DNA from 3 places in the Streptomyces sp. NPDC051310 genome. Region 2 is predicted to be linked to each of the others. Evidence: predicted binding sites of a transcription regulator. Region 2 holds the regulator's gene; each other region holds the start of a gene.
The links. The regulator HrcA, encoded in region 2, represses chaperone genes, less so after heat shock. The targets are predictions, from matches to a motif close to TTNGCACTCNGNNNNNCNGAGTGCNAA.

Region 1: a site for HrcA is predicted at 1,819-1,845, ahead of groES (co-chaperone GroES). Genes of this name have one in related genera too.
Region 3: a site for HrcA is predicted at 1,218-1,244, ahead of groL (chaperonin GroEL). Genes of this name have one in related genera too.

What each region holds. Positions count from the first base shown of each region.
Region 1 covers NZ_JBITEO010000018.1:32,859-36,130, reverse strand. The annotation lists gene ACIA79_RS24050 (methyltransferase domain-containing protein) at 1-718, opposite strand, end outside; gene ACIA79_RS24045 (polysaccharide deacetylase family protein) at 801-1,784, shown strand; gene groES (co-chaperone GroES) at 1,992-2,300, shown strand; gene groL (chaperonin GroEL) at 2,447-3,272, shown strand, end outside.
Region 2 covers NZ_JBITEO010000001.1:397,179-400,450, forward strand. The annotation lists gene dnaJ (molecular chaperone DnaJ) at 113-1,249, opposite strand; gene hrcA (heat-inducible transcriptional repressor HrcA) at 1,249-2,265, opposite strand; gene ACIA79_RS01840 (MBL fold metallo-hydrolase) at 2,431-3,162, shown strand; gene ACIA79_RS01845 (DUF3097 domain-containing protein) at 3,173-3,272, shown strand, end outside.
Region 3 covers NZ_JBITEO010000003.1:325,731-329,002, reverse strand. The annotation lists gene ACIA79_RS06450 (ubiquitin-like small modifier protein 1) at 28-303, shown strand; gene ACIA79_RS06445 (cold-shock protein) at 709-912, shown strand; gene groL (chaperonin GroEL) at 1,368-2,990, shown strand; gene ACIA79_RS06435 (SRPBCC family protein) at 3,145-3,272, shown strand, end outside.

The DNA.
Region 1 (3,272 bases), on a different contig from region 2:
CCGCCTCCTTGACGTCACCGCCGTCGGAGATCCACTCGGCCTCGGCCTCCGGCGGCACGGTCTCGTGCGGGATGCCCGGAGCGATCTTGAGGGCGGCGTACGGGGCGCTGCGCGCCGTGCCGACGGCCCAGGACAGGGGCGGGGAGTACGCCTCGGGGTCGAAGATCCGGCCCCCGCCGCGTCCCCCGCGGCGGGCGGGGTCCACGAACACGGCGTCGTACGCGGAGATGTCGGTCTCCGTCACATCGGCGCGGCGCACCTCGATCAGGCCGGCCAGGCCGAGCGCCTCGGCGTTGGCGCGGGCGGTCTCGGCGGTCAGCGGGTCCCGGTCGACCGCCAGGACGCGGATGCCGGCGCGGGCGAGGGCGATCGCGTCGCCGCCGATGCCGCAGCACAGGTCCGCGACGCTGCGCACGCCCAGCTCCGCGAAGCGCGCCGCCCGGTGAGCCGCGACCGCGGCCCGCGTCGACTGCTCGACGCCGTGGGGCGTGAAGTACATCCGGTGGGCGTCCTCCGCCCCGAATTTGGCCACCGCCCGCTGCCGCAGCCGGGCCTGCCCGAGCGCCCCCGTGACCAGCTCGGCCGGGTGCTCGCGGCGCAGGCGGGAGGCGACGGCCAGTTCCCGGGCGGGGTCGTAGTCGCGCAGGGCGGCGAGCAGCGACTGCCCCTCGTCGGTGAGGAGCGCGGAGAAGGCGGCGAGATCGGTCACCCGCCCCATTGTGGGCCAGGCGGGGGATGGTGCACGCCGGGCGGCGGTGTCGGCGGGGCGGCGGGGCGCGGCGCTGACAGGATGCGGCGCCATGCAGCTAGTAAGACAAACAGAACAAATGGTGTACGGTGTCCGGCGCTTCCCCTGGCCCGCCTTCCCGTGGTGGCGCCGCCGCCCCCCGCGCCGCGCCCGCACGGTGCTCGTGGCGCTGCTCCTCACCTCGCTGCCCGCCGCCTGCACGACCGACCCCGGCCGGGACGTCGCCCCCGCGCCCGGACAGCCGCAAGCCGGGCAGCAGGCCGCCGCCGGGCCGGCCGGCGCCCTCGCCGCCTACGTCGACAAGGTCAAACGCGCCCACGCCGCCCGTACCGTCGTGGCCCGCAAGTGGGGGCTGAAGCGCACCCCCCTCGTCGCGCCGCCGCCCCCCGCGCCCGGCAAGAAGCCGAAGATCACCTTCCGTAAGGGCTTCGAGGCCGGCGACGCGACCCTGCCGCCCGTCTTCACGACCGTGCCCACCAAGGAGCGGATCGTCTTCCTGACCATCGACGACGGCGCGGAGAAGGACCCCGAACTGCTGCGGATGATGGACGAACTCGACATCCCCTACAGCGCGTTCCTCAGCGACTACCTGGTCAAGGACGACTACGGCTACTTCGCGAAGATGCAGCGCACCGGCGTCGCCCTGCACAACCACACCCTCAACCACCGCTACATGCCCGCCCTGTCGTACGCCGAGCAGAAGCACGAGATCTGCGGCCAGCAGGACATCATCGAGAAGCGCTACGGCAAGCGCCCGCCGCTCTTCCGCCCGCCCTACGGCAACTACAACGCCGACACGCTGCGCGCCGCCCGGTCCTGCGGCGTCAAGGCCGTGCCCCTGTGGTCGGCCGAGGCGTTCCCCGACCACATGGAGTGGCGCGAGTGGGACCGGGACCTGCACCCCGGCGACATCATCCTCACCCACTTCCGCGGCCGCCAGGACTGGAAGGGTTCCATGCCGGACATGATCCGCTACGTGATGAACGTCGTCACGTCCAAGGGATACGCGGTCGCGCGGCTCGAGGACTACGTCTAGCGGAGGCTCGCCGGAAACGCCGCGCCGCCGTGAATTGGCACTCCGCTTGACCGAGTGCTAACCGCGGTCATAGTCTCGGCTCTGGCACTCCTCCCCGGAGAGTGCCAACACAGCGACGGGCAGGTCCGGCACCCGCGACGACGGATCCACCTGGTCGCCACCTCAGACAGTTAACCCCGTGAGATCTCCGAAGGGGGAGGTCGGATCGTGACGACCACCAGCTCCAAGGTTGCCATCAAGCCGCTCGAGGACCGCATCGTGGTCCAGCCGCTCGACGCCGAGCAGACCACGGCCTCTGGCCTGGTCATCCCGGACACCGCCAAGGAGAAGCCCCAGGAGGGCGTCGTCCTGGCCGTGGGCCCGGGCCGCTTCGAGAACGGCGAGCGCCTGCCGCTCGACGTCAAGACCGGCGACATCGTGCTGTACAGCAAGTACGGCGGCACCGAGGTGAAGTACAGCGGCGAGGAGTACCTCGTCCTCTCGGCCCGCGACGTGCTCGCGATCGTCGAGAAGTAAGTCACCCGAAGCAGAGAATGCTTTGAGCTGCGCCCCTGGCCCCCGCTGACTCCACAGTGCCGGGCGGCGAGGGGCGCGGTTCGTTTCACGGCGATGGCGGCCGCAGGCGCGGCCGAGGATCGCAACGAGAGGACTGACTCAGCCCCATGGCGAAGATCCTGAAGTTCGACGAGGACGCCCGTCGCGCCCTCGAGCGCGGCGTCAACAAGCTGGCCGACACCGTCAAGGTGACCATCGGCCCCAAGGGCCGCAACGTCGTCATCGACAAGAAGTTCGGCGCGCCCACCATCACCAACGACGGTGTCACGATCGCCCGCGAGGTCGAGATCGAGGACCCGTACGAGAACCTCGGTGCCCAGCTGGTGAAGGAGGTGGCGACCAAGACCAACGACATCGCGGGTGACGGCACCACCACCGCCACCGTCCTGGCCCAGGCGCTGGTCCGCGAGGGTCTGCGCAACGTCGCCGCCGGTGCCTCCCCGGCCGCCCTGAAGAAGGGCATCGACGCCGCGGTCAAGGCCGTCTCCGACGAGCTCCTGGCGACCGCGCGCCCGATCGACGACAAGGCCGACATCGCCGCCGTCGCCGCGCTGTCCGCGCAGGACCAGCAGGTCGGCGAGCTCATCGCCGAGGCGATGGACAAGGTCGGCAAGGACGGTGTCATCACCGTCGAGGAGTCCAACACCTTCGGCCTGGAGCTGGACTTCACCGAGGGCATGGCCTTCGACAAGGGCTACCTGTCCCCGTACATGGTGACCGACCAGGAGCGTATGGAGGCCGTCCTCGACGACCCGTACATCCTGATCCACCAGGGCAAGATCTCCGCGATCGCCGACCTGCTGCCGCTGCTGGAGAAGGTCATCCAGGCCGGCTCCTCCAAGCCGCTGCTGATCGTCGCCGAGGACGTCGAGGGCGAGGCGCTCTCCACCCTCGTCGTCAACAAGATCCGCGGCACCTTCAACGCGGTCGCCG
Region 2 (3,272 bases):
GGCGCGGGGGCGGCGCGGTACGGCACAGGGGGCGGGTCAGCCCGCCCGGTGCGCCGTACCGGGGGCCCGGGAGCCGGGGCCCCCGGGCACGGCCCGACCCGGAAGACGGGTCCTAACGGCCGTTGAACGCGTCCTTCAGGCGCGAGAACAGGCCCTGCTGCCCCGGCTGGAACTGCCCGGTCGGGCGCTCCTCGCCGCGCAGCTTCGCCAGCTCCCGCAGCAGCCGCTCCTGCTCCGGGTCCATCTTCGTCGGCGTCTGGACCTCGACGTGCACGATGAGGTCACCGCGCCCGCCGCCCCGCAGGTGCGTGACACCGCGCCCGTGCAGCGGGATGGACTGCCCCGACTGGGTACCGGGACGGATGTCGACCTCGTCGACGCCGTCGAGCGTCTCCAGCGGCACCTTGGTGCCGAGTGCGCCCGCCGTCATCGGGATCGTCACCGTGCAGTGCAGGTCGTCGCCGCGCCGCTGGAAGACCGGGTGCGGCACTTCGTGGATCTCGACGTACAGGTCGCCCGCCGGGCCGCCGCCCGGGCCGACCTCGCCCTCGCCCGCGAGCTGGATGCGGGTGCCGTTGTCCACGCCGGCCGGGATCTTGACCGTGAGCGTACGGCGGGACCGCACGCGGCCGTCGCCGGCGCACTCGGGGCACGGCGTCGGGACGACGGTGCCGAAGCCCTGGCACTGCGGGCAGGGGCGGGACGTCATGACCTGGCCCAGGAAGGACCGGGTGACCTGCGAGACCTCACCGCGGCCCCGGCACATGTCGCACGTCTGCGCGGACGTACCGGGCGCGGCGCCCTCGCCCGAGCAGGTCGTGCAGACGACGGCCGTGTCGACCTGGATGTCCTTGGTCGTGCCGAAGGTGGCCTCGTTGAGCTCGATGTCCAGCCGGATCATCGCGTCCTGGCCGCGCCGGGTCCGCGAGCGCGGCCCGCGCTGGGACGCCGTGCCGAAGAAGGCGTCCATGATGTCGGAGAAGTTGCCGAAGCCGCCCGCCCCGAAGCCGCCGGCGCCGGCACCGCCGGACGCGGACAGCGGGTCGCCGCCGAGGTCGTAGACCTGCTTCTTCTGCGGGTCCGACAACACCTCGTACGCGGCGTTGATCTCCTTGAACCGCTCCTGCGTCTTCGGATCGGGATTGACGTCCGGGTGCAGCTCGCGCGCGAGCCTGCGGAACGCCTTCTTGATCTCGTCCTGGGACGCGTCGCGGCGTACGCCGAGCACGGCGTAATAGTCCGTGGCCACTACGACTCCGCCAGGATCTGTCCGACGTAACGTGCCACTGCGCGTACCGCTCCCATCGTTCCGGGGTAGTCCATGCGGGTCGGTCCGACCACGCCGAGTTTGGCGACTGCCTCGTCGCCCGAACCGTAGCCGACCGCGACGACGGACGTGGAGTTGAGCCCCTCGTGGGCGTTCTCGTGCCCGATGCGTACGGTCATCGCCGAGTCCTTGGCCTCGCCGAGCAGCTTCAGGAGCACCACCTGCTCCTCCAGCGCCTCCAGCACCGGCCGGATCGTCAGCGGGAAGTCGTGCACGAAGCGGGTGAGATTGGCGGTGCCGCCGATCATCAGCCGCTCCTCCGTCTCCTCCACCAGCGTCTCCAGCAGCGTGGCCAGCACCGTGGAGACGGTCCCGCGGTCCTCCGCCTCGAAGGACTCGGGGAGGTCCTGCACCAGCTGCGGCACGTCGGTGAAGCGGCGCCCGACGACCCGGCTGTTGAGCCGGGCCCGCAGGTCGGCCACCGACTGCTCGCCGAACGGCGCCGGGCAGTCGACCATGCGCTGCTCGACACGGCCCGTGTCCGTGATCAGGACCAGCATCAGCCGGGCCGGAGCCAGCGACAGCAGTTCCACGTGCCGCACGGTCGAGCGCGTCAGGGACGGGTACTGGACGATCGCGACCTGCCGGGTCAGCTGCGCCAGCAGCCGCACCGTACGGCCGACGACGTCGTCCAGGTCCACCGCGCCGTCCAGGAAGTTCTGGATCGCCCGCCGCTCCGGCGACGACAGGGGCTTGACCCCGGCCAGCCGGTCCACGAAGAGCCGGTAGCCCTTGTCGGTGGGGATGCGGCCCGCGCTGGTGTGGGGCTGGGCGATGAAGCCCTCCTCCTCCAGCGCCGCCATGTCGTTGCGCACGGTGGCCGGCGAGACGCCGAGGTTGTGGCGCTCGGTCAGCGCCTTGGAGCCGACGGGCTCCTCGGTGCCGACGTAGTCCTGGACGATCGCGCGCAGCACCTCGAGTCTGCGTTCGCTGAGCATCGCGCGCACCTCCAGCTAGCTCCGGTTACTCGGCGTTCATTGGCACTCACCAGGTCCGAGTGCCAGGTATCACCCGGCAAGTGTACGGCGCCCGGGTACGCCCCTAGCAAGGGCGGCGGTCACGCTACCGCGCGGCGGACCGCCCGGTACGGATAGCGTCGCGGTATGGACGACGGTTCGATCGCGTGGGAGAGGTACGGCTGGGAGCGGCTCGCCGAAGGGGTCGGCAGACGCCGGCTGCCCGTGTGGGACGCGACCACGGCCCTGGTGGCCGGTGCCGAGGGGGTGCTGCTGTTCGACACGGGCGCCACGCTCCGGGAGGGCGCCGAGATCCGGGCGCAGGCGCAGGCGATGCTGGGCGGCCGCAGGGTGACGCATATCGCACTGAGCCACCCCCACTTCGACCACGTGCTGGGCACGGCGGCGTTCGCGGGGGCGGAGGTCTTCGGCGCGGTGGGGGTCGACGCGCTGATGGTCCGCGAGCGGGACGGTCTGCGCACGGACGCGATCCGGCACGGGGTCGCGGTGGAGGAGGCCGTCGAGGCGGCGGACGTCCTGGTCGCGCCCCACCACCTGGTGAGCGGCGAGTGGACGCTGGACCTGGGCGGGCGGCAGGTGCTGCTGGCCAACGCCGGGCCGGGCCACAGCGGCCACGACCTGGCGGTGCTGGTGCCCGGCTCCCCGGAGGTGGTCCTCTGCGGCGACCTGGTGGAGGAGTCGGGCGACCCGCAGGCCGGACCGGACGCGATCCCCTCGCGCTGGCCGGCCGCGCTGGACCGGCTCCTGTCGTTGGGCGGCGACGACGCGGTGTACGTGCCGGGGCACGGCGCGGTGGTGGACGCCGCCTTCGTACGCGCCCAACGCGATGAGCTGGCCCGGCGGTTCGGGGTGTCGTAGCGTCTGCGGAATGCGCCGTTACGACCCTGATCTGACGCCCTCGTGGAAGCGGCCGGCCCCCGTGCCGGAGGTGGCCGCCGAGCCGGACCTCGTGGTCGAGGAGGTGGCCA
Region 3 (3,272 bases), on a different contig from region 2:
ACCGGCTGCACCGAAAGGCATCACGACATGAGCGTCAACGTGCGCATCCCCACCATCCTCCGCACGTACACGGGCGGCCAGGCCGAGGTCACGGCCGAGGGCGCGACCCTCTCCGAGGTCATCGAGTCGCTGGAGAAGAACCACCCGGGAATCGCCGCCCGCGTCCTGGACGACCAGGGCAAGCTGCGCCGCTTCGTCAACGTCTACGTCAACGACGACGACGTGCGTTTCGAGCAGGGCCTGCAGACCGCCACGCCGGACGGCGCGGGCGTCTCGATCATTCCGGCCGTCGCCGGCGGCTGACACCGATTTCTGGAATTGCCCCCTCCGCAGCACGAAGCGGAGGGGGCAATTCTGCATGGTTGAGCGCGGTAGAGTTGGGGAAGTCCCCGCCACCGTCCGTGCCACGCGCATATGAATTCGCGCCCGCGCACGACGAGATGCAGTCAAAGTGTCCGTGCATGTTGCGCCGAATGTGCGTTTTGCCGGGCCCGACTTGCCCGGGATTCTGGCCAATTCGGCCAACTTTTCCGTTCACGCCTGCTCGGAATTCTCGTCCGATTGACCTGTTGCAGACGGCAGTTGGACAGATACATTCAGCGGCGGTCGACGCGTTCCGGCGCACGCCCGCACCTGTCAGCGGGTGAGGTCTGACCCGGGTCCGCGAAGTGCGGTCTCGTGCAAGGGCCAGTAATAGGGGAGTTAGGCATGGCTCAGGGCACCGTCAAGTGGTTCAACGCGGAGAAGGGGTACGGCTTCATCGCGGTCGACGGTGGTGCGGATGTTTTCGTCCACTACAGCGCGATCCAGATGGACGGCTACCGCACCCTGGAAGAAGGTCAGCGAGTCGAGTTCGAGATCTCGCAGGGCCAGAAGGGTCCGCAGGCGGACATGGTCAAGCTCGCCGGCTAGCACTGAGCAGAACAGCCAGAGCGGCACGGCGCGTCCGGCCAGTGACTTCTGTGTGCCGAGGGGCTCGCATCCGAGGAGGGTGCGGGCCCCTCGCGCATGCCCGCGCCCGTGTCCCCGGGGCCGCCCCTCGGCCCGTCCCGCGCAGGCTCGCGTCCGTGTCGCCGGGGGTCTGTCGGCCCGTTCCGCGCATGCCCCGCGCACGCGCCGCGCGTACCCCCGGAGGCTGCCGCGCCCGGATCCGGGACCCGTGGCCCGAACCCCGAGAGGCGCTTGCACTCTCGGGGGTCGAGTGCTAATCATTGGCGTTAGCACTCTGCAGGTGAGAGTGACAACGTAGGACCGGGTCGGTGAGGTCTGCAGGCCGTGTGGGGCAAGGAACCACAAGGCTGCGGGCCGTCCGTCGCGGGCGCCAGCGCGGTCCGGCTTTTCCACCCCGTCCGGGAGGACCACTTCACATGGCCAAGATCATCGCGTTCGACGAGGAGGCACGGCGCGGCCTCGAGCGCGGCATGAACCAGCTCGCCGACGCCGTCAAGGTGACCCTGGGCCCCAAGGGTCGCAACGTCGTCCTCGAGAAGAAGTGGGGCGCCCCCACGATCACCAACGACGGTGTTTCCATCGCCAAGGAGATCGAGCTCGAGGACCCGTACGAGAAGATCGGCGCCGAGCTGGTCAAGGAAGTCGCCAAGAAGACGGACGACGTCGCCGGTGACGGTACGACCACCGCGACCGTCCTCGCCCAGGCGCTCGTCCGCGAGGGTCTGCGCAACGTCGCCGCCGGCGCCAACCCGATGGCCCTGAAGCGCGGCATCGAGAAGGCCGTCGAGGCCGTCTCCGGTGCGCTGCTCGACCAGGCGAAGGAGGTCGAGACCAAGGAGCAGATCGCCTCGACCGCCTCCATCTCCGCCGCCGACACCCAGATCGGCGAGCTCATCGCCGAGGCCATGGACAAGGTCGGCAAGGAAGGCGTCATCACCGTCGAGGAGTCCCAGACCTTCGGTCTGGAGCTGGAGCTCACCGAGGGTATGCGCTTCGACAAGGGCTACATCTCGGCGTACTTCGCGACCGACATGGAGCGTATGGAGGCCTCCCTGGAGGACCCGTACATCCTGATCGTGAACTCCAAGATCTCCTCGGTGAAGGACCTCCTCCCGCTGCTGGAGAAGGTCATGCAGTCCGGCAAGCCGCTGCTGATCATCGCCGAGGACGTCGAGGGCGAGGCCCTGTCGACCCTGGTGGTCAACAAGATCCGCGGCACCTTCAAGTCCGTCGCCGTCAAGGCCCCGGGCTTCGGCGACCGCCGCAAGGCCATGCTGAACGACATCGCCATCCTCACCGGTGGCCAGGTCATCTCCGAGGAGGTCGGCCTCAAGCTCGAGAACGCCGGCCTGGACCTCCTGGGCCGCGCCCGCAAGGTCGTCATCACCAAGGACGAGACCACGATCGTCGACGGTGCCGGTGACAGCGACCAGGTCCAGGGCCGCGTCAACCAGATCCGTGCCGAGATCGAGAACTCCGACTCGGACTACGACCGCGAGAAGCTCCAGGAGCGTCTGGCGAAGCTGGCCGGCGGCGTGGCCGTCATCAAGGCCGGCGCCGCCACCGAGGTGGAGCTCAAGGAGCGCAAGCACCGCATCGAGGACGCGGTGCGCAACGCCAAGGCCGCCGTCGAGGAGGGCATCGTCGCCGGTGGTGGCGTGGCCCTGCTCCAGGCCTCCCAGGTCTTCGAGAAGCTGGAGCTCGAGGGTGACGAGGCCACCGGCGCCAACGCCGTGCGCCTGGCCCTGGAGGCCCCGCTGAAGCAGATCGCCGCCAACGGTGGCCTCGAGGGTGGCGTCATCGTCGAGAAGGTGCGCAACCTGCCCGTGGGTCACGGCCTGAACGCCGCGACCGGCGAGTACGTCGACATGATCGCCGAGGGCATCATCGACCCCGCCAAGGTGACCCGTTCCGCTCTGCAGAACGCGGCCTCCATCGCGGCGCTGTTCCTCACCACCGAGGCCGTCATCGCCGACAAGCCGGAGAAGGCGTCCGCGCCGGCCGGCGGCGGCATGCCGGGCGGTGACATGGACTTCTGATCCCTCGCGGATCGGTAGGCCCGGTTACGGAACCGAGGGCGGCACCCCCACTCCAGGGGGTGCCGCCCTCGGGCGTTCCCGGCTGCCCGCCGGCCGGCGGGCAGCCGGTACGGTGCAGGTCCCGCGGCTCGAGTACCGGGCCTACGCTGGGGTCATGGCCGTCGATGTGCTCACCGAGATCGTGATCGACGCCCCCGCCGACGAGGTCGCCGCGTACGCCGCCGATCCGTCGAACGCGCCCGAGTGGTACGTCAACATCGTCTCCGTCGCATGGCGGACCCC